DNA from 4 places in the Streptomyces sp. NPDC005393 genome. Region 1 is predicted to be linked to each of the others. Evidence: riboswitches for the same ligand, from Rfam matches in the RefSeq annotation. Region 1 holds a riboswitch; each other region holds the start of a gene.
The links. Region 1 has a riboswitch for cobalamin ahead of ABZS71_RS00795 (ribonucleoside-diphosphate reductase subunit alpha). Riboswitches for the same ligand answer to the same signal wherever they lie in the genome.
Positions count from the first base shown of each region.

Region 2: it holds a riboswitch for cobalamin, as region 1 does, so the genes downstream of both, ABZS71_RS32155 (prenyltransferase/squalene oxidase repeat-containing protein) here and ABZS71_RS00795 (ribonucleoside-diphosphate reductase subunit alpha) in region 1, are expected to answer to the same signal.
Region 3: it holds a riboswitch for cobalamin, as region 1 does, so the genes downstream of both, metE (5-methyltetrahydropteroyltriglutamate--homocysteine S-methyltransferase) here and ABZS71_RS00795 (ribonucleoside-diphosphate reductase subunit alpha) in region 1, are expected to answer to the same signal.
Region 4: it holds a riboswitch for cobalamin, as region 1 does, so the genes downstream of both, ABZS71_RS18150 (cobalamin biosynthesis protein) here and ABZS71_RS00795 (ribonucleoside-diphosphate reductase subunit alpha) in region 1, are expected to answer to the same signal.

Region 1 covers NZ_JBEXFG010000001.1:162,595-167,754, reverse strand. Annotated here, with positions in the region: gene ABZS71_RS00815 (IPT/TIG domain-containing protein) at 1-478, opposite strand, end outside; partial or broken gene ABZS71_RS00810 (GNAT family N-acetyltransferase) at 456-587, shown strand; partial or broken gene ABZS71_RS00805 (phosphoglycerate mutase family protein) at 604-759, opposite strand; gene ABZS71_RS00800 (2-hydroxyacid dehydrogenase) at 854-1,900, shown strand; cobalamin riboswitch at 2,233-2,370, shown strand; gene ABZS71_RS00795 (ribonucleoside-diphosphate reductase subunit alpha) at 2,505-4,922, shown strand; gene ABZS71_RS00790 (ribonucleotide-diphosphate reductase subunit beta) at 4,922-5,160, shown strand, end outside.
Region 2 covers NZ_JBEXFG010000063.1:24,811-29,970, reverse strand. Annotated here, with positions in the region: gene ABZS71_RS32165 (energy-coupling factor transporter transmembrane protein EcfT) at 1-1,007, opposite strand, end outside; gene ABZS71_RS32160 (SCO2322 family protein) at 1,004-1,720, opposite strand; gene ABZS71_RS32155 (prenyltransferase/squalene oxidase repeat-containing protein) at 1,720-2,994, opposite strand; cobalamin riboswitch at 3,170-3,297, opposite strand; gene ABZS71_RS32150 (response regulator transcription factor) at 3,818-4,438, opposite strand; gene ABZS71_RS32145 (TetR family transcriptional regulator) at 4,635-5,160, opposite strand, start outside.
Region 3 covers NZ_JBEXFG010000014.1:114,333-119,492, forward strand. Annotated here, with positions in the region: gene ABZS71_RS15130 (SDR family oxidoreductase) at 1-35, opposite strand, end outside; gene ABZS71_RS15135 (S1 family peptidase) at 196-1,536, opposite strand; cobalamin riboswitch at 2,004-2,193, shown strand; gene metE (5-methyltetrahydropteroyltriglutamate--homocysteine S-methyltransferase) at 2,355-4,676, shown strand; gene ABZS71_RS15145 (histidine phosphatase family protein) at 4,762-5,160, opposite strand, start outside.
Region 4 covers NZ_JBEXFG010000019.1:89,723-94,882, reverse strand. Annotated here, with positions in the region: gene ABZS71_RS18170 (alpha/beta fold hydrolase) at 1-554, opposite strand, end outside; gene ABZS71_RS18165 (class II aldolase/adducin family protein) at 634-1,314, opposite strand; gene ABZS71_RS18160 (inorganic phosphate transporter) at 1,565-2,860, shown strand; gene ABZS71_RS18155 (hypothetical protein) at 2,875-3,126, shown strand; cobalamin riboswitch at 3,299-3,451, shown strand; gene ABZS71_RS18150 (cobalamin biosynthesis protein) at 3,581-4,624, shown strand; gene ABZS71_RS18145 (cobyric acid synthase) at 4,621-5,160, shown strand, end outside.

The DNA.
Region 1 (5,160 bases):
TGCCGCCGGTGGTCGGTCCCACGACCGGGGTGATGGAGACGGCGGGGGGCGGCGTCGGCGCCACGTAGGTGTACGGCTGGCTGTTGCTGGTGCCGACGGTGGTGGTGACGAGGACCTGGACGGACCCGGGCGCGTGCGGCGGGGCTATCACCACGACGACGTCGTTGGTGGGATTCCCCGACCAGCCGCCTCCGGGCCAGCCACCGCCGCCCCAGCCGCCGTCCCAGTCACGACCCCAGCCGCCGCCACCGGAACTGCTCTGGCTGGCGATCTGGGCGGGCACGCCGCCGAAGGTCACACTGATGACGTTGCGCAGGTTCTGCCCGTTCAGCTGGACGAGGTTCCCACCGGCGGCGGGGTCCGAGTTGGGCACCACGGACAGCAGCAACGGCGGCCGCGCGACGCCCGGCGGCGGGCCGAGCAGGCCGAGGTGCTGGTCGCGGCGGACGCGGTGCCGGGCCCGGGGGCTCGGGCTCACGGGGATCGTGATCTGCAGCCAGCAGTCGATGACGGCCGCTCACCGGCTCTACGGGCGGCTGGGCTTCGTCCGCGCGCCGGAGCGCGACTGGGAGCCGATACCGGGCATCGCGCCGCTGTGGGTACCACCGCGCCGATGGCGCGGCCCTCGGCCCAGCGGGCGAGCGCCTGGGCCTGCCGGTATCCCCGCTCCGTCAGGGCGCTGTCGGAGATTCCGGCATACCGGTTCTCCGCGTGCCACACGGTCTCGCCGTGGCGTACGAGCAGCAGTCGGGCGGTCATCCGGCGCCTCCCACGCGTCGGCCATTGCCTCATCAAGTCCAAGGTGTTAAATCGAGCATCGCTCATGTGATGGAACGCCGAAGGAAGGCCACCCATGCGCGTCCTCGCCGCCGGAGACCACTTCATCACGCCCGAGCTGATCGCGGCGGCCCTCCTCGATCAGCTGGACCCGGACGGTTTGGACATCGGCGAGCTGACGCTTCCGTGGCCGCACGAGCCCTTCGGCCCCGTGGACGGGGTGAGCGAGGCGAGCGGCACCGAGGAGCAGCTGATCGAGGCGCTCCTCGATGCCGAGGTGTGTGTGACACAGACGGCGCCCTTCACCGAGCGGGTGTTCGCCGCCCGCCCCGAGCTGCGCATGGTCGCGGTCGCCCGCGACGGCCCGGTCAATGTCGACCTGGTGGCCGCGGCCCGCGCGGGCGTCGCCGTGAGCTTCGCCCCGGGCCGTAACGCCGTCGCCGCCGCCGAGTTCACGATCGGCATGATGCTCGCCGCGATGCGCCGGATCCCCACCGCCCACGCCGAGCTGCGCGCCGGCCGCTGGCCCGGTGACCTCTCCGCGTACCAGGAGGCCGGCGGCGAGCTGGACGGCGCGACCGTCGGCCTGATCGGCTACGGGGCCGTCGGCCGGATCGTCGCCCGGGTGCTGCGCGCCTTCGGCGCCCGGGTGCTGATCGCGGACCCGTACACGGACGGCGAGGCCGCCCGCGCCGACGGCGTCGAACCCGTCAAGCTCGACGAACTCCTCGTGCGCAGCGAGATCGTGAGCCTGCACGCCCGGCTGACCGCCGAGACCCGCCATCTCCTCGACGCGGGCCGGCTCGCGCGGATGCGGCCCGGCGCGGTCCTCGTGAACACCGCGAGCGGCGGGCTGCTCGACTACGCCCCGCTGCCCGAGGCGCTGCGCACCGGCCGCCTCGGCGCCCTCGCCTTGGATGTATACGACATCGAACCGCCGCCCGCCGACTGGCCGCTGTACTCCGCGCCGAACGTCGTCACCACCCCGCATCTGGCCGGCGCCACCCGGCAGACCGCCCACCGCGCCGCCGCCGTCACCGCCGCCGAGGTCGGCCGCTACGCACGCGGCGAGAGGCTTCACCACCTTGCCAACCCCGAGGCCACGGAGGGCAGCAAGCGGTGAGCTGACGGTTCCCAGTTGTTCGCGGATGTGATCGGCCGCCCGGTGCGCGTCCCCGCCGAGCCCCGAAGTGGGGGCGCGGGGTGCGGCGCGGTCGCCCGGCGACCCGGTCGACACACCACACCGGCAGGCCGATTCGCGTACTGTCGGACCGCGTCGGGACCACCGCGAGACCTTCGAAAGCGGCTACGCCGACGACCGCGCCCGCCTCGCCCGGGCTTTCGCCGGATGGCGGAACACGGGCCCCAGGTCACGGGCAGCGCCGGGAACGCACTAGCACATTTATACGAAACTCCTCACCTCACGACACAAGATGTGGGGGCACGTGCGTCGGCCGACACAAGATGTATGCTCGTGCTCGCTGTCGCCGCAGGGGAATCCGGTGGGAATCCGGAACTGTCCCGCAACGGTGTACGTGTGCGCTTTATGCGTACCCGCGAGTCCGAGGACCTGCCGACGGCCGTCTGCATACGTCCGGGCCTCGCGGGTTGGGTTCGATGGACGCTGCGCGGTGTGCCTCCGTACGCGAGTGCGGAATCGGCATGCCCGTACGCGACCGTCGCGCACCGCCCTCCTGGCCCCCAGCCGAGCGAGGGAGAGCACTTCAGTGACCATCGCGCCCGCGGATCCGGTTTCAGAGGCAACGGCTTCTCAGGCAGTGACCGACGCGCCCGGGACCGCCCTGCTGCGGACCCTGACCGGCCTCACCGCCGATCTTCCCGCCACCGACCCCGGCAAGGTCGCGGCCGCCGCCCTGCGCGGCCGCCATCCCGGCTCGGACGAGGCGGAGTTGCGCACTCTGGCGATCGAGGCGGCGGCCGGGCTGATCGCCGAAGAGCCGGAGTACTCACGGCTGGCCGCGCGGCTGCTGGCCCTCGCGATCACGGAGGAGGCGGCCGGGCAGGGCTCGGTCTCCTTCTCCGCCTCCGTCCGGGTGGGCCACCACGAGGGCCTGATCGCCGACTCCACCGCCGAGTTCGTGGCCACGCACGCCGCCCGGCTGGACGCGCTGGTGGACCAGGCGCTCGCCGACGGCGCCGACAACCGCTTCGGCTACTTCGGGCTGCGCACCCTGCACAGCCGCTATCTGCTGCGCCACCCGATCACCCGTCAGGTGATCGAGACCCCGCAGCATTTCCTGCTCCGGGTGGCCTGCGGGCTCGCCGAGGACGGGTCCGAGCGGGCCCTCGCCGATGTGGCCGAGCTGTACCGGCTGACCAGCACGCTGTCGTATCTGCCCAGCTCCCCCACGCTGTTCAACTCCGGCACCCGCCATCCGCAGATGTCCTCCTGCTATCTGCTGGACTCCCCGCTGGACGAGCTCGACTCGATCTACAACCGCTACCACCAGGTCGCACGGCTCTCCAAGCACGCGGGCGGCATCGGGCTGTCGTACTCCCGCATCCGTGCGCGCGGTTCGCTGATCCGGGGCACCAACGGCCACTCCAACGGCATCGTGCCGTTTCTGCGGACGCTCGACGCCTCCGTGGCGGCCGTCAACCAGGGAGGCCGGCGCAAGGGCGCCGCCTGCGTCTATCTGGAGACCTGGCACGCGGACATCGAGGAGTTCCTGGAGCTGCGGGACAACACGGGCGAGGAGGCCCGCCGCACCCACAACCTCAACATCGCGCACTGGATCCCGGACGAGTTCATGCGCCGGGTCGAGGCGGACGCCGACTGGTCGCTGTTCTCGCCGGTCGACGCGCCCGAGCTGGTGGACCTGTGGGGCGAGGAGTTCGACGCCGCGTACCGGAAGGCCGAGGCCGAGGGGCGGGCGCTCAAGCAGATCCCGGCGCGCCAGCTGTACGCCCGGATGATGCGCACCCTCGCGCAGACCGGCAACGGCTGGATGACGTTCAAGGACGCCGCCAACCGCACCGCGAACCAGACCGCCGAGCCCGGCAAGGTCGTCCACTCCTCCAACCTCTGCACCGAGATCCTGGAGGTCACGGACGACGGCGAGACCGCCGTGTGCAACCTGGGCTCGGTCAACCTCGCGGCACACCTCGGCAAGGACGCCGGCGACGGGGAAGAGGGCATGGACTGGGAGCGGCTGGACGCCACGGTCCGTACCGCCGTGACCTTCCTCGACCGCGTGGTGGACATCAACTTCTACCCCACGGAAGAGGCCGGGGCCTCCAACTCCCGCTGGCGGCCGGTGGGACTCGGCCTGATGGGGCTGCAGGACGTCTTCTTCCGGCTGCGGCTGCCCTTCGACTCCCCCGAGGCGAAGAAGCTCTCCACGCGGATCTCCGAGCGCATCATGCTCGCCGCCTACGAGGCGTCCTGTGAGCTCGCCGAGCGCCACGGCCCGCATCCGGCCTGGTCCGCGACGCGCACCGCACGCGGGGTGCTGCACCCGGACCACTACACGGACGCGGTGGCGACCTGGCCGGAGCGCTGGGCGGCGCTGCGCGAGCGGATGGCGAAGTCCGGGTTGCGGAACTCGCTGCTGCTGGCGATCGCGCCGACCGCGACCATCGCCTCGATCGCGGGCGTGTACGAGTGCATCGAGCCGCAGGTCTCCAACCTCTTCAAGCGCGAAACCCTCAGCGGGGAGTTCCTGCAGGTCAACTCCTATCTGGTGGACGACCTCAAGAAGCTCGGCGGCTGGGACGCCCAGACCCGCGAGGCGCTGCGCGAGGCCAACGGCTCGGTCCAGGACTTCTCCTGGGTGCCCGAGGACATCCGGGCGCTGTACCGGACGGCGTGGGAGGTCCCGCAGCGCGCCCTGATCGACATGGCCGCGGCCCGTACCCCGTACCTCGACCAGAGCCAGTCGCTGAACCTCTTCCTGGCCTCGCCGACCATCGGCAAGCTCAGCTCGATGTACGCGTACGCCTGGAAGCAGGGCATCAAGACGACCTACTACCTGCGTTCGCGCCCGGCGACCCGGATCGCCCAGTCGGCGCGCGGCGGTGGCTCGGCCGCCGCCACCGTCCCCGTCCAGCAGGCGCCCGCCGCCGACGAGGACGTCATCGCCTGCTCCCTGGAAAACCCCGAGTCCTGCGAGGCATGCCAGTAATGCGTACCGCCCACCCGTCGCCCGACCACCGCCCCTCATCGACGGCGCTTCGCGCCGACCCCCAGCGTCACAAAAACCTGCTCGACCCGGGCTTCGAGCTGACCCTGCGGCCGATGCGGTACCCGGAGTTCTACGACCGCTACCGCGACGCGATCAAGAACACCTGGACCGTGGAGGAGGTCGACCTCCACTCCGACGTCACCGACCTGGCCAAGCTCTCCCCCGGGGAGCAGCATCT
Region 2 (5,160 bases), on a different contig from region 1:
CAGATCATCAGCGCCGCGACCGCCGCCCCCGACCCCGACACCAGCCACGCCCTGACGCCCCACCGGTCCGGCCGGTAGCGGCTGCGTACCGAGCGGCGGCCGCCCAGCCACAGCCCGCCGAGCGCGGCGGCGAGCCCGGCGAGCAGCAGCGGCAGCCCGTAGCCCGCGCCCTGCGCCGCCAGCAGTCCGTACGTACCGCAGCAGACGCCGAGCAGCCCGCTCAGAGTCAGCGCGGTGGTGGTGCGGCGTACGGCGGGCGGGACCCGCGCCGTACGGCCGTAGCCACGCGCGTCCATCGCCGCCGCCAGGGCCACGGACCGTTCCAGCGCGCCCTCCAGCACCGGCAGCCCGACCTGGAGCAGCGCCTTCGGCCCGCGGTCGGGGCGGCCGCGCAGCCGGCGGGCCGCGCGCAGCCGCTGGACGTCCGCGACGAGGTGGGGCGCGAAGGTCATCGCGACGACGACCGCGACGCCCGCCTCGTACAGCGCGCCGGGCAGGGACTTGAGCAGCCGGGCCGGGCTGGCGAGCGCGTTCGCCGCGCCGACGCAGATCAGCAGGGTCGCCAGCTTCAGCCCGTCGTACAGCGCGAAGACCAGCCCCTCGGCCGCGACCCGGCCGCCGATCCGCACCCCCTGCGCCCAGTCGGGGAGCGGGACTTCGGGGAGCGTGAACAGCACGCGGGTACTGGGGATCGGCGAGCCGAAGAAGACCGCGAAGAACAGCCGGATCGCCAGCACCACCAGGCCGAGCTTCAGGAAGGCGGTGTACGAGCGGGCCCACGGCGCGTCCGTGCGGCGCACGGCGACGACATAGCCCGCGACGGCGATGAGCAGCCCGAGCAGCAGCGGATTGGTGGTCCGGGACGCGGCCGTGGCCAGCCCGAGCGCCCACAGCCACCAGGCGCCGGCGTGGAGTGCGTTGCCGCGGACGGGGGTGTGTGCCGTGGCGGGGGCGCGGAGCCGGGTGCGAGGCGTGCCGTCGGCGGTCCGCGGTGCCGTCGCGCTCATGTCCGGCGGCGGCGCGTCTGCCACACCGCCGCGGCGCCGAGCCCGACGACGAGGGCCAGCCCGCCGATCAGCCCGGCCGACGGGCCGCCGTCGGTGCCGCCGCCGCTCTTGTCGTCCTCGCTCTTGTTACTGCTCTTGCCGTCGCTCTTGTCGCCGCTCTTGCTGATCTGCTCGCCGCAGCCCGAGCTCGGGTATCCGGCGATGGCGCACAGCAGGGCGGCGGAGTCGTAGCGCAGCGGCTTGGCGACGGCGGCCAGCGCGTCCCCGGCCGTCGCGTCCTCGCCGACCCGCGCGCACTCCGTACGCGCCTTCGGCGGGGTCCGGCCGCCCGGCGCGTCCGCCGCCGTGCCGAAGTCCAGGACGACCGCGATCCGCTTGGTGCCGCCCTTGGCGGGCGTGTCCGCGCAGATCGCCTCGAAGGAGGCCGTACCGCGCGGTCGTACGGCGTCCTGGGAGTCCTCACTGACCGCGAAGCGGAAGCCGATCATGTCGCCGTCGCCCGGCCGCGCCGACGAGGGCCCCTGCGTCGCGTACGTCCAGCCGCCGCCGTCCCCGCCCCGCTGCCAGAACGACCAGTAGCGGTACCCCTCGGCGGCATGCGCCGGGGCCGCGCCGAGCGTGAGCAGCAGGAGGGCAACCGGCAGCAGGACGACGGCAGGCAGCCGCGGGAGGAGGACGGCAGGCGGCCGCCGCGTGGCAGGGGAGCCGCCCATCAGAGCCGCTGCTTCTTCCGGCCGCTGAGCAGGAAGCCGATGCCCATGCCCGCGGCCGCGCCGGCGCCCACGATCCACCAGACGCTGTTCATCCCGCCGTCGCCGTCGCCGTCGTCGTCCTTTTTGTCCTTGGTGGCCGACTCCGCCCCCGAACCCGCCGCCGCTTCCGGCTTCGGCCCGGTGGCGTTGAGCTGCCGTACGAGGTCGACGCCCCCGAAGTCACGCGGATCGCCACCGGCCGCGTGCGCCGCGAGGATCAGCTTGGCGAGCGCCCCCGGCTCGCCCTTCGACCACGCCGCCGCGCCGCTGTCCTTGCTCTGCAGCCAGTGGAGCGGCTTGCCCGCGGCCGCGCTGTGCTCCCCGGCGGCGAGTGCCACGACCGCGTCGGCGGTGGCGCCGAAGTCGGGCTGGTCCGTGGCGCCGGCCATCGAGGACATCAGGCGCATATCGTGTGCGGACAGGGCGAGGGAGAGATGTGCGAGGGCGGCCTCGGTGGCGTCCTGCGGCGTACGGGCCCTGCCGGCGTCCTTGCAGTCCAGCGGCTTGGGGTTCTTGTGGTTGTCCTTGCCGACGGTCTCGAAGACGAAGCCCTTGCCCTGAGTGGCCAGCGCGGCGCTCACGGTGGCCATGTTGTTCGCGGCGAGCTTGTCCTTGTCTCCGCTCTTGTCCGGTTGGTACGCGAACGCCCCGCGCTGTCCCGTCTTCGCCGCGCACCCCAGTTGCAGCCCGAGCAGCGCGTCGTACGGGCTCTTGCGGCCCTTCGCGGAGGCGGTCTTCGCCGGGTCCTGGGCCGCCGCGGCGAAGGCGCCGACCGCGACCGAGGTGGAGTTGGCGTCGCTCGGCCCGCCGGGGTTCATGCCCCAGCCGCCGTTGTCGTTCTGGTTCCGCTTCAGCCAGCCGATGCCCTTCTCCACCGCATCGGACCGCCCGCCCACCGCCGCCAGCGCCTGGACGGCCGCCGAGGTCGCGTCGGTGAACTCGCCCGTCTTCGGTCCGCACGCCTTCGCGGGGTCCGCGCGGTACGCAGCGAAGCCGCCGTCCGCGCACTGCTGCCCGGCCAGCCAGTCGACGGCCGACTTCGCCGGGGTGACGCCCACCGCGTCCTGGGCGAGCAGCGCGAGCGACTGCCGCCACACGCCGTCGAACTTCGGATCCTTGGCGCCGTACAGCCCCTTCGGACGCGCCGAGTCGTCGGCGAAGGCGGCAGGCGCGACGGCTGCGCCGCACAGGGCGGCGGAGACGGACAGAGCCGCCACGGTGCGGCGTACGTTCATGGCTGTGGTGCCTCTCGGTCATGTCGTTGCGGTGGGACAGGCGGATCGACGTACGGACGCGGCCGCGCACGGCTGACCACCCACGCGCGGAACGATCCGCCCCGCGACGACACGAAGACACCCGGCTCAGCTCCGCATACCTCGACGGTGCCGCCCCCGGTACCCCGGACGGCGGGAGCCTGCGTCGCGCCCGCCCAGGTGTTCCGGCTCGTACGCCCCGGAGGGGGCTCGTACTCACGGTTGCGGGTCAGCGCCGGATTCCCACCGACTTCCCCCGAACGGGCGCGAATGAAGTTTTACGGACACCTTATCCGGCGGCCGTCTGCCGTCGGCCTACCCCCCCCGGCCGCCTCAGGCCGGCGCTCCGGTTCCTTAGGACCGCCCCGCCCGCCCCGAACGATCCGCATGTCCTTCAGCGTTCGTGCCGGGTCCGTTGCGGATCATTCATGCGCATTGCACGGCCTCTTCGTGACACATGCGACTGTTCCGCTTCGGTCGTGGCGTGGAAGTCTTCGTGCCACACCGCGAACCGGCGGTGCCCCTGGGCTTCGCCGTTGCTCCGGGCACCCGGTGCGCGGGCGGGCGCCGGCCGACCGCGGGCCCGGCCCGCGCCTGTCTCACGGCCGGCCGGGTGGCGGGCGACCGGGCCCGCCGTCTGTCCGGCTACCCGGCCGGCGCGCGGGGCCGGCTCATCACGCCGGCCCGCGCCTGTGCCTCACCGCGCGCCTCACCCTGGCTCGCTCCGTCGCGCGCCTTGGCCGTGGTCGCCTTACGGACGGACGTCGGGCCCACTCCTCGCGGCGTGGGACGCGCGGTCGGCCGGTCAGACCCACCCCGCGCCCCGTGAGATCCGTATGGCGTCCACACGGTTGCGGGCCCCGGTCTTACGCGTGATGGCGGCCAGGTAGTTGCGTATCGTCCCGTTGGACAGATGCAGGGTCCCGGCGATCTCCGCGATCGAGGCGCCGTCGGCGGCCAGTGACAGTACGCCCAACTCACGGTCGGTCAGCGGGATTTCGGCGGCCTGGAGAAAGCCGTAGCCCAGCGAGTCATCGACGAACCGTTTTCTCTTCGCCACATGTCGTATGCCGTCCAGGAGATGCTGTGGCGGGGCGTTCTTGTCGATGTAGCCCAGTGCCTGGGCCTCATGGGCGCGGCGCAGCGGGCCGGGGCGCCCGGCGTGGGCCAGCACGAGCAGTCCGCACGCGCCGTCCTCGCTCGAGGCGGAGCTCACGATCTTCCCTAAGTCGCCCTTGTGTGCCACCCCGTCGGGACCCGCGGACTCCGTGTCCACCACGCACACGTGCGGTTGTGAGGAACGGGCTCTGCTACGCGCGTCACGCCACGAGGACGCGATCACCTCGATGTCTGGTTCGGCCCGTATCAGCGATGCCAGCGCCGAGCGCAGCAGGCCTGAATCGTGTACCAGAAGTACCCGGATCACGAACTTCTCCACCCCCTGTGATGTCTTGCTTCAGTCGCACGCGGTTGCCGCTCTGCCACGCGCCGTTCATGAATACCGGGATTGCCCATGCCGCGAACACGGAATTCAAGCCAATGGGGGGCGTGCGGGCGCACAATCAAACGCCCCCGCGCCAAAAGGGGCACAATGAGCGCCGCGTGCGCCCCCGCGCGCCGACTTAGTGAGACGGAGTCGGAGCGGTGAGGTCGATGAGGCGGCAGACCGTCTCGATGTCGATCTTGACCTGGGCGATCGAGGCGCGTCCCGAGAGCCAGGTGATCAGCGCAGAGTGCCAGGTGTGCTCGATGACGCGGACGGCGGAGAGCTGCTCGGCCGTCGGCGGGCCCTCCAGCCCCATCGCGTCGAGGATGATCGCGGTGGTGAGCCGGGAGACGGTGTCCACCTCCGGGCTGACCGAACGGTCGGCGAAGGTGAGCGCCCGTACCATCGCGTCCGCCAGATGGGGCTCGCGCTGCAGCGCGCGGAAGGCGCGCATCAGGGTCTGCGCGACCCGGGCGGCCGGATCCTCCTCGGTCGGCGGGCGCTTGCGCAGCGTCTCGTGCATATGCTGCAGCTGGTCCTGCATGGTCGCGACCAGCAGATGGACCTTGGACGGAAAGTAGCGGTAGAGGGTGCCGAGCGCCACGCTGGAGTTCTCGGCGACCTCGCGCATCTGGACCGCGTCGAAGCCGCCGCGGCCGGCC
Region 3 (5,160 bases), on a different contig from region 1:
ACGACAGCGGTCCTGCCGGTGAGGTCGATGTGCACTGCTCCGTCCTTCCACTCGCCTGTCGCTTGGCGGTACGCACGCCCGACCGTACGCAACCGCCCCGGTCTCGCACCGGATCGGCGGCCACGGCGCGCCGGACGGCGAGGGCGAGGGCGAGGCGGGGCTCAAGGATCGGCGCGCAATCCGGCCTGGGCCGGCTCACCCCCACCCGGTGGAGTAGTCGCGGTACCGGCGGCGCCGGCTGGGACGGATGGCGAAGGTCGAGAGAATCCCGATGAACCCCGCGGCGATGACCAGCAGCCCGGGGCCGAACCGCCGGCCGTACGCCACGATGTCGTCGACCGTCGGCAGACCGCCCACGGCTTCCGAACTCCCGGGCGCCGCCGCGCCGTTGACCGGTGCGCCCGGTGCGCCGGCCGGGCTGGTGCCCTGGGCCATGGTGCCCGGGATGCTCACCCCGAGGGCCGTCAGCGCCTTGGTCACCGGCTGGAAGAAGGTCACACCGCCCCTGGTGCAGTCGCCGCTGCCGCCGGAGGTGATGCCGAGCGCCACGCCCTGGGAGAAGAGCGGGCCTCCGCTGTCGCCCGGCTCGGCGCACACAGTGGTCTGGATCAGACCGCCGACACTGCCCTCGGGGTAGTTGACCGTCGCGTTCAGTCCGGTGACCTTGCCGGAGTGCAGCCCGGAGGTGCTGCCGCTGCGGAAGACCTCCTGGCCCACGACGGGGTCGCCGACCCCGGTGACCCGCACCGCCTGACCGTTGCCGACGTCCAGGACGCTGCTCTGGTCGAGCGAGCGGTTGTCGTACCGCACCAGCGAGAAGTCATTGCCGGGGAAGCTGCTTTGGACCGTGGTCCCGATGTTCGTGGATCCCGAGGTGTCGGTGAACCAGGGGGTGCCGGTGGGCCCGCAGTGACCCGCCGTCAGGATGAAGCCGGTCTGGCCGTTGGTGACATTGAAACCGGCGGAGCAGCGGCTGCCGTTGGTGAAGATCGGGGCGGCGCCGGCGGTCCTGGTGGTGAAGGAGCCCGTCGTCCGCTCCATGCTCACCTCGCTGCCCACCCGCGCGCCGAGGTCCTTCATCCGTGACCAGCGGGCGGCGGGGACGGTGCTGTCGCCGAGCACCACCACCTTGTTGGACGCGGGGTCCACCATCCACGCGGTGCCCGCCACCCGGGGCGCCGAGCGCAGCGTCTCGGTGGCGGAGTCCAGCTCATTCATGCTGTACCGCACCCGCTTGGCCTTCGCCCCCGCCCGGCTGACCTCGGCCGCCGCGTCCGCGTCGGTCACCGCGACCACCGGGCGCCCGTCGGAGCCGATCCAGTTGCCCGCCGTACGGGAGGTGCCGAGCCGGGACACCAGACGCCCGCCCAGATCGTCGCTCCGCGCCCCCAGGACGTGCGTGCCGTCTCCGGTCGCCCCGTGAGCCGATCCCGATGCACCCGGTGCGGACTGCGCGACCATCACGCCGCCGCAGACCAACGCCCCGACGGCCGCGAACCGTACGAGTCGGCGTCCACCTCGCCGCATGTGCTTCACCACCCTGCCTCCTTACGTCGATCCAGCCCCGGGGCCTCGGACGGTGAAGACCCTCTCCCTCATACGGGCGGAACCGGCGTCGCGCTCACCGCGGGCGGCGGGCGTCTACGGAATGCGCGGGACGCGCTGGTGGAAGCAGATCCGGTCGAGGCCCGGACCGTCGTAGTCGCTGTGCACGGGCAGACTGTCGATCTCGCGGTCGCCCGGCTCAAGGGCGCGGACCCGGCGTCGCGCGGGCAGTGCGTGGCACGCGGAGCGTCGCCATCGCGGCGGCGGCGCAGACGATCGCGAGGGCGGGGCGGGGCTTGGCCGTGGGTAACGCCATCACGTCACAGAAGTCCATCCGATGGGGGCGCGCCATCGGAGAGATCGTTTCGTTACGACGAACGCGATGAGCGCGACGGACCGCCCGGCCACCGAACCGGTTTCCCGGGACCGGGGTGAGCGCCTAGTCTGGGCCGTGCAGCTGGTTCGCCCTGTCCGCCAGGCAGGCGCGTCGTAAGAGGGAACCCGGTGGGAATCCGGGACTGCCCCGCAGCGGTGAGCGGGAACGACCGCCGTCATACGCACTGGGCCCGGCAGCCGGGTCTGGGAAGCGACGGCCAGTAGATGCCTCGTGGGGACACGAGGCGCGCCCGCGAGTCCGAAGACCTGCCACTGCCCGTGCGCGTCGGACGCGCGCGGTCTCTCGGTGACCTCGAGGGCGGGTCGGCGGCGCGGGCGGGCACCATGCGGTGTTTCCGGGGTCCGCGCCATCCCTTCGCGCCCTGTGCCCGGTCCCCGGGAGCTCATGACGAGTGCTCGCGAAGGAGAGTTCCGTGACAACGCACGCGACGGCGGCGGCCAGGGCCACCGTGTACGGCTACCCCCGCCAGGGGCCGGACCGGAAGCTGAAGAAGGCCGTCGAGGGGTACTGGAAGGGCCGGGTCACCGCCGAGGCCCTCCGGGAGACAGCGGCGGGCCTGCGCCGTACCACCTGGCGGCAGCTGGCCGACGCCGGTCTGCACGAGGTGCCCACCGGCGACTTCTCGATGTACGACCATGTGCTGGACACCAGCGTCATGGTCGGCGCCGTCCCCGACCGCCACCGCGCCGCCGTCGAGGCCGATCCGCTGGACGGCTACTTCGCGATGGCGCGCGGCACCCGGGAGGTGGCGCCGCTGGAGATGACCAAGTGGTTCGACACCAACTACCACTATCTGGTGCCCGAGCTCGGCCCCGACACCGTCTTCCGCGCCGACTCCGCAAAGCAGGTGGCCGAGTTGAGGGAGGCGGTCGCGCTCGGCCACACCCCCCGCCCGGTGCTGGTCGGCCCGGTCACCTATCTGCTGCTCGCCAAGCCCGCACCCGGAGTGGACGGCTCGTTCGTACCGCTCACCCTCCTGGACCGGCTGATTCCGGTGTACGCGGAGGTGCTGGCCGATCTGCGGGCGGCCGGCGCCGAGTGGGTCCAGCTGGATGAGCCGGCGCTGGTCCAGGACCGCACGGCGGCCGAGCTGAACGCCGCCGCCCGCGCCTGCCGTGAGCTGGGCGCCCTCACCGACCGGCCCAAGCTGCTGGTCGCCTCGTACTTCGACCGGCTCGGCGAGGCCCTGCCGGTGCTGGCCAAGGCGCCGGTCGAGGGGCTGGCGCTCGACTTCACCGGGCCTGCTTCGGCCAACCTCGACGATCTCGCCGCGGCCGGCGGGCTGCCGGGGAAGCGCCTGGTCGCGGGCGTCGTGGACGGCCGCAATGTGTGGATCAACGACCTGTCGGCGTCGCTGTCCACCCTCGGCACCCTGCTCGGTCTCGCGGGCCGGGTGGATGTGGCCGCGTCCTGCTCCCTGCTGCATGTCCCGCTGGACGCGACGGTCGAGCGCGAGGTGGATCCGCAGATCGCCCGCTGGCTGGCGTTCGCCCGGCAGAAGACGGCCGAGATCGTCACCCTCGCCCGCGGGCTGAGCGACGGTACGGACACCATCGCCGCGCAACTCGCCGCCAACCGCGCCGATCTGGCCTCCCGGGCCGGCTCCGCGCTGACCCGCGACCCGGCCGTACGCGCCCGCGCCCAGGCCGTCACCGGGGCCGACGCCCGCCGCTCACGGCCGTACGCCGAGCGGGTCGCCGCCCAGCGCGACCGGCTGCGGCTGCCGCAGCTGCCGACGACCACCATCGGCTCCTTCCCGCAGACGGCCGAACTGCGCACCGCCCGCGCCGATCTGCGGGCCGGGCGGATCGGCACCGCCGGTTACGAGGAGCGGATCGAAGCCGAGATCCGCGAGGTGGTCTCCTTCCAGGAGAAGGCCGGACTCGATGTCCTGGTGCACGGCGAGCCCGAACGCAACGACATGGTCCAGTACTTCGCCGAGCGGCTCACCGGATATCTCGCCACCCGGCACGGCTGGGTCCAGTCCTACGGCACCCGCTACGTCCGCCCGCCGATCCTGGCCGGCGACATCTCCCGCCCGGAGCCGATGACGGTGCGCTGGACGGCCTACGCCCAGTCCCTCACCGACCGTCCGGTCAAGGGCATGCTCACCGGCCCGGTCACCATGCTCGCCTGGTCCTTCGTCCGCGACGACCAGCCGCTCGCCGAGACCGCCCGCCAGGTCGCGCTGGCGCTGCGCGACGAGGTGGCCGACCTGGAGGCGGCCGGGACCTCGGTCATCCAGGTCGACGAGCCCGCCCTGCGCGAAACCCTGCCGCTGCGCGCCGCCGGCCGCCCCGGGTATCTGGCCTGGGCCACCGAGGCGTTCCGGCTCACCACGGCGGGGGTGCGCCCGGACACCCAGATCCACACCCATATGTGCTACGCCGAGTTCGGCGACATCCTCCAGGCCATCGACGACCTCGACGCCGATGTCATCAGCCTGGAGGCGGCGCGGTCGCATATGCAGGTGGCCGGGGAGCTGGCCGAGGCCGGCTATCCGCGCGAGGTCGGCCCCGGTGTCTACGACATCCACTCCCCCCGGGTACCGAGCGCCGAGGAGGCGGCCGCCCTGCTGCGCAGGGGGCTCGAGGCCATCCCGCCCGAGCGGCTCTGGGTCAACCCGGACTGCGGGCTGAAGACCCGCGGCTGGCCCGAGGTCCGTACGTCGCTCAAGCACATGGTGGCCGCCGCGAGGGAGGTACGGGCCGTGCTGGACGGCACCGCGTCCTGACTCATGAGTCCTGAGTCCTGAGTCCTGAGGGCGGGGCGCCTGGGGGCCGTCGCGGGCGCGTGTGCTCGCGGCGGCCCCCGGCCCCTTACCGCGACGCGGCCAGCGGCCGACCGCAGCGCAGATTCCACCGTCCCGAGCGGCCGCTGAGCTCGGTCGCGGTCAGCGGGGCGACATCGAGGCGCCAGAAGGTCCGCGCGGGGATGGCGAGGGCGTGGACGAGGGCGGCGCGGACCACGGCGGGCTCGGCGACGGCGAGCACCCGCCGCTCGCGCCCGGACCACGCCTCCAGCCACGCCCCGACCCGTTCCACCAGCTCCAGCAGCGACTCGCCGCCGTGCGGCGCCGCCGCCGGATCGGCCAGCCAGTCCGCCACCTCCTGCGGCGCCTGACGCCCGACGTCGTCCAGCGAACGGCCCCGCCAGCGGCCCACGTCGAGGTCGCGCAGCTCCGGCGCCACGGCGGCGTCGAGCCCCAGGGCCGACGC
Region 4 (5,160 bases), on a different contig from region 1:
ACCGGGACCCGCAGCCGCCTCAGGAAGGGCATGACGACCATAGGGTGTTCACGGGTCGTGCCGAGGCCATGGGTGGTGATCACCCAGGTGGTGCGTTCGCCGGGGAGGAACCACGCGGGCAGCGGCCCGAGTTCGCCGGGCACGTCGACGTCGGCGTGCTCGATGCCGAGGGCGTCCCGCGGATTGCCGATGTGCACCTGCGGGGTGAGCCGGACCCGGGTCCCGGGGTCGAGGGTGCCGTGGGTGATCCGCTCCAGGCGGCGCACGACGCAGTCGGCGGGGTGCGGGGCGTCCTCGATGACGGGGCCGACGACGGCGTGGCAGGCGCGGCCCGCGAGGCCGTAGGTGCCGGGGCGCAGCGAGGCGAGCGAGCGGGTGAGGGTGATCTGGCCGTCCGTGGTCCCGTGCACGGTGAGCGGGGGTTCGTTCGGCAGCGGACGGTCGGGGGCCGGTTTGAGCGCAGCGTCGGTGGCGTACCGTCCGCCCGCCACCGCGGTCGCGCCGACACTGAGGATAGTGGTGGCGGCCGCAACCGCCGTTGTCCGCAGACGCATCCCTCCCAGTGTGAGCGGGAAGCCGCCTGCCGGCCAGACGGGCGCGTCCGGTCGTGCGGTCCGGCCCCGGCGGGGCGGCTCAGCGGGGCCGGCCGTAGCCGCGCAGCTTCTCGGCGGCGCGGGCCAGCTCGTCCGGCGGGATCAGGGCGGGGGTGCGGCCCGGGACGGCGGCGGCGGTGAGCCAGACCCGGCACATCCATTCGAGCTGGGCGGTGCGGTCGTACGCCTGGTCCAGGGTCGCGCCGTGGACGACGGTGCCGTGGTTGCGCAGCAGAGCGCCGCTGCGGTCGCGCAGCGCCTCGAGCATGGCGTCGGCCAGCTCGTCGGTGCCGTAGAGCGCGTATCCCGCGACCCGGACCGGCCCGCCGAGCGAGCCGGTCATGTAGTGGATCGCGGGGACCTCGTCGACCAGGGTGGAGACGGCCGTGGCGTGGACGGCGTGGGTGTGGACGACGGCCGCGGCGTCCGTGTTCCGGTAGACGGCCAGGTGCATCGGAAGCTCACTGGTGGGCGTGAGCGTCCCGAGGACCTGCCGGCCGTCGAGATCCACGCCGACCGCGTCGCGCGGGCCGAGCCGGTCGTAGGGGAGGCCGCTCGGGGTCACCAGGACGGTGTCGCCGACCCGCGCCGAGACATTGCCCGAAGTGCCGACGACGAGGCCGTCGGCCGTGGTTCTGCGGGCCGTCCGGACCACCTGGGCCCACGCCTGCCGCAGGGGCCGGGTCAGCCGCGGCCGCTGTGGGGATCGCGACTCCGTCACGCCCTCACCTCCGGGGTCCGATCCTGCCAGGCGGCCGGGGCCGAGGACATGGCGGGGCGGGGTCCTTATCGGCCCTTCGGGTACGCCCCTCAAACCCCGTATGACGTACGGAAGTACGGCGAGAGTCGGACCGGCGCCGCACTCTCGCCCGCGCGTCACCATGACGCCCGCCTCAGTTCACCTTCCGTTCATCCAGTTTCCTTACGTTCACCGTGCTGATACCGAACCTTCGAACTGATTGACCGGGTGTATGGAACACATCACGCTTCTCATCGGGATCGTGATCATCACGGCCTTGGTGTTCGACTTTACGAACGGCTTCCACGACACCGCCAACGCCATGGCCACCACCATCTCCACGGGAGCACTCGGTCCCCGGGTGGCGGTGGCGATGTCGGCGGTCCTCAATCTCGTCGGCGCGTTCCTGTCCGTGGAGGTCGCCAAGACCATCTCCGGAGGGATCGTCGACGAGAATTCCGGCATCCGACCCGAAGTGATCTTCGCGGGTCTGGTCGGCGCGATCCTCTGGAATCTGGTGACCTGGCTCGCCGGGCTCCCCTCCAGCTCCTCGCACGCTCTCTTCGGCGGCCTCATCGGCGCCACGGTGGCCTCCGTCGGCCTGCAGGGGGTCAACGGCGACGCGATCGTCATGAAGGTCCTGATCCCCGCCGTCGCCGCGCCGATCGTGGCCGGAATCGCCACGTTGGCCGCCACCCGGCTCACCTACCGGCTGGGCCGCGACCGCTCCCCCGAGGACACCGCGAAGGGCTACCGCGCCGGCCAGATCGCCTCGGCCGCCCTGGTCTCCCTCGCCCACGGCACCAACGACGCCCAGAAGACGATGGGTGTGATCACCCTGGCGCTGGTCACCGGCGGCGTCGTCGCGCCCGACTCCGACCCGCCGCTGTGGGTCATCGTCTCCGCGGGCCTGGCCATCGCGCTCGGCACCTACCTGGGCGGCTGGCGCATCATCCGCACCATGGGCAAGGGCATCACCGACATCCAGCCGCCGCAGGGCTTCGCCGCCCAGACCGGTGCCGCGACCGTCATCCTCGCCTCCTCCCACATCGGCTTCGCGCTGTCCACCACCCAGGTCTGCTCCGGCGCCGTGATGGGCGCGGGGGTCGGCCGCAAGGGCGCGGTGATGCACTGGTCGACCGCGGGCCGCATGGTCATCGCATGGGTGCTGACCCTGCCGGCCGCGGGTCTCGTCGCGGGCGGCGCGGCGCTGCTGGCCGACCAGGGGAGCTGGGGAGTCACGGCGGTCGCCGTGCTGGCCGTCCTGGCCTGCGGGGCGATCTGGGCGCTGTCGCGCCGCAAGCCCGTGGACCACACCAACGTCAACGAGGTCGGAGTGCCGTCCGCCGAGCCGGTGGGCGCCGTCACCGCCGCCCTGCGGTCCGTCGCCCCGCCGCCCGCGGGTGCCGCGACCACTACCGAGACCACCGCGGACACCACCGCGGAGAGCGTCCCGGAGCCCACCGCGGCGCCCGCCACGGAGACCACCCCCACCCCCGCCGCCGCGGCGACCAGCACCACCAGCTAAAGGGAGCTACGTAGATGAGCATCGACTGGGCGGCACTCGGCCAGGTCTTCGGCATCAGCCTCGCGGTGACGGTCGGCATGGTGGGCGTCTTCACCCTGGGGATCGTCGGAACGTCCCGGAGTGACCAGCCGCAGCCGCACGACGGCGCGGTCGGCACGGCGGTGGTGGCGGGCGGCGCCTCCGCGGCCGCCCGCACCGCCGCGTACGCCTGCTTCGGGCTGTGCGCCGCGGTCGTGGCGTACGGCATCTATCTGATCGTCGCCTGAGGACCGCACGTCCTCATCGACCCCACCGACCGCCGGGCGGCGGCGCTGACCAGCGTCGACCGACCGGCGGTCGGTCCATGTGGGCCTCGGCACACTCACGCATCGCGGGTCATATGCGAGTTGACGGCCATTCGCGGCCCATGGTGGACTTCCGGAGCCAAACGGCGGCAGGAGAGGAAGCCGGTGAGAATCCGGCGCGGTCCCGCCACTGTCACCGGGGAGCGCTCTCCCATCGCCTGTATGGGGTCACGGCTCATCCATATGGTTCGTCCGTATGCGGAGCTGGAAGGCCGGGAGAACCGCGGATCCGGGAGCCAGGAGACTCTCACCGCCGGTCACGTCGAGCCAGGGCGCGGACCCTGAGTGAGGACATACCGCCATGCCCGGCCCCGAAACGCCGCCAGCCCCACCTGTCCGCACGCCGCCGCGCCGAGGCGCGACGGCGGGCTGACGGATGCGTGCCGACCACGCCTCGTACGCGTGCGGCGCCGCCCTCGGCTTCCTCGGCGACCTCGCCATGGGCGATCCGCGCCGCGGTCATCCGGTGGCCGCGTTCGGGCGCGCCGCCGCGGCCGCCGAGCGGCGGCTGTGGCGCGACCACCGCGGCCACGGGGCCCTGCACACCGCGCTGTGCGCGGGCGGCGCGGCCGCCGGTGCCGCGCTGCTGACGCGTACCGTACGGGCCCTTGCCGGGCCCCGTACGACGGACATCGCGCTGACCGCCGCCGCCACCTGGGCCGTGCTGGGCGGTACGACGCTCCGGCGTGAGGCGCGGGCCGTCGGCGACGCGCTGGCCGCCGGGGACCTCGCCACCGCCAGGGAGCGGCTGCCGCATCTGTGCGGACGCGATCCGCAGGCGCTGGACGGACAGCAGATGGCCCGCGCGGTCGTCGAATCGGTCGCCGAGAACACCTCCGATGCCGTGGTGGGCGCGCTGGTGTGGGGCGCCGTGGGCGGAGTGCCGGGGCTCATCGGCTTCCGCGCCGTCAACACCCTGGACGCCATGGTGGGCCACAAGTCGCCGCGCTACCGGCGGTTCGGCTGGGCGGCGGCCCGTCTGGACGACGCCGCCGGCTGGCCCGGTGCGCGCCTTACGGCGGCCCTGGCCACCCTCGCGGGCGCCGACCCGCGCGGCGCGTGGCGCGCCTGGCGGCGGGACGGACGGCGCCATCCGAGCCCCAACGCGGGCCCGGTGGAGGCGTCCTTCGCGGGCGCGCTCGGCGTACGGCTGGGCGGCACCCTCGCGTACGGCGGCCGGGTCGAGCACCGGCCGGTGCTCAACTCCGGCGGGCGCGCCGTGGAGATCACGGACATCGACCGCGCGGTGCGGCTGTCGCGCCGCGTCGGCGCCCTGGCGCTGCTGACGTCGATCGCGGCGAGAGCCGTTGTGGGCCGCCGTTCCTCCCCCGGCTACCGCTGGGAGGTTCCCTCTGGGCGGGACGGGTGGGCACAACCCACCCACCGGCCCGCACCCGACAACGAAAGGGCACGCCGATGACCGGGCCTGGCCACGGCCTGCTGGTCGCGGGGACGACCTCGGACGCGGGCAAGAGCGTGGTCACGGCGGGTATCTGCCGGTGGCTGGCGCGCAAGGGCGTCCGCGTGGCGCCCTTCAAGGCGCAGAACATGTCGCTCAACTCCTTCGTCACCCGGGACGGGGCGGAGATCGGGCGCGCCCAGGCCATGCAGGCCGCCGCCGCGCGCGTCGAGCCCAGCGCCCTGATGAACCCCGTACTGCTGAAGCCGGGAAGCGACAGCAGCAGCCAAGTGGTGCTGCTGGGCAAGCCGGTGGGCGAGCTGAGCGCCCGCGGCTACCACAGCGAGCGGCGCGAGGCGCTGCTCGGAACTGTCACGGAGTGCCTGGCGGAGCTGCGCCGCACCCATGACGCGGTGATCTGTGAGGGCGCGGGCAGCCCGGCCGAGATCAATCTGCGCCGTACCGACATCGTCAACATGGGGCTCGCACGGGCCGCCGGGCTGCCGGTCGTGGTGGTCGGCGATATCGACCGCGGGGGCGTCTTCGCGTCCTTCTTC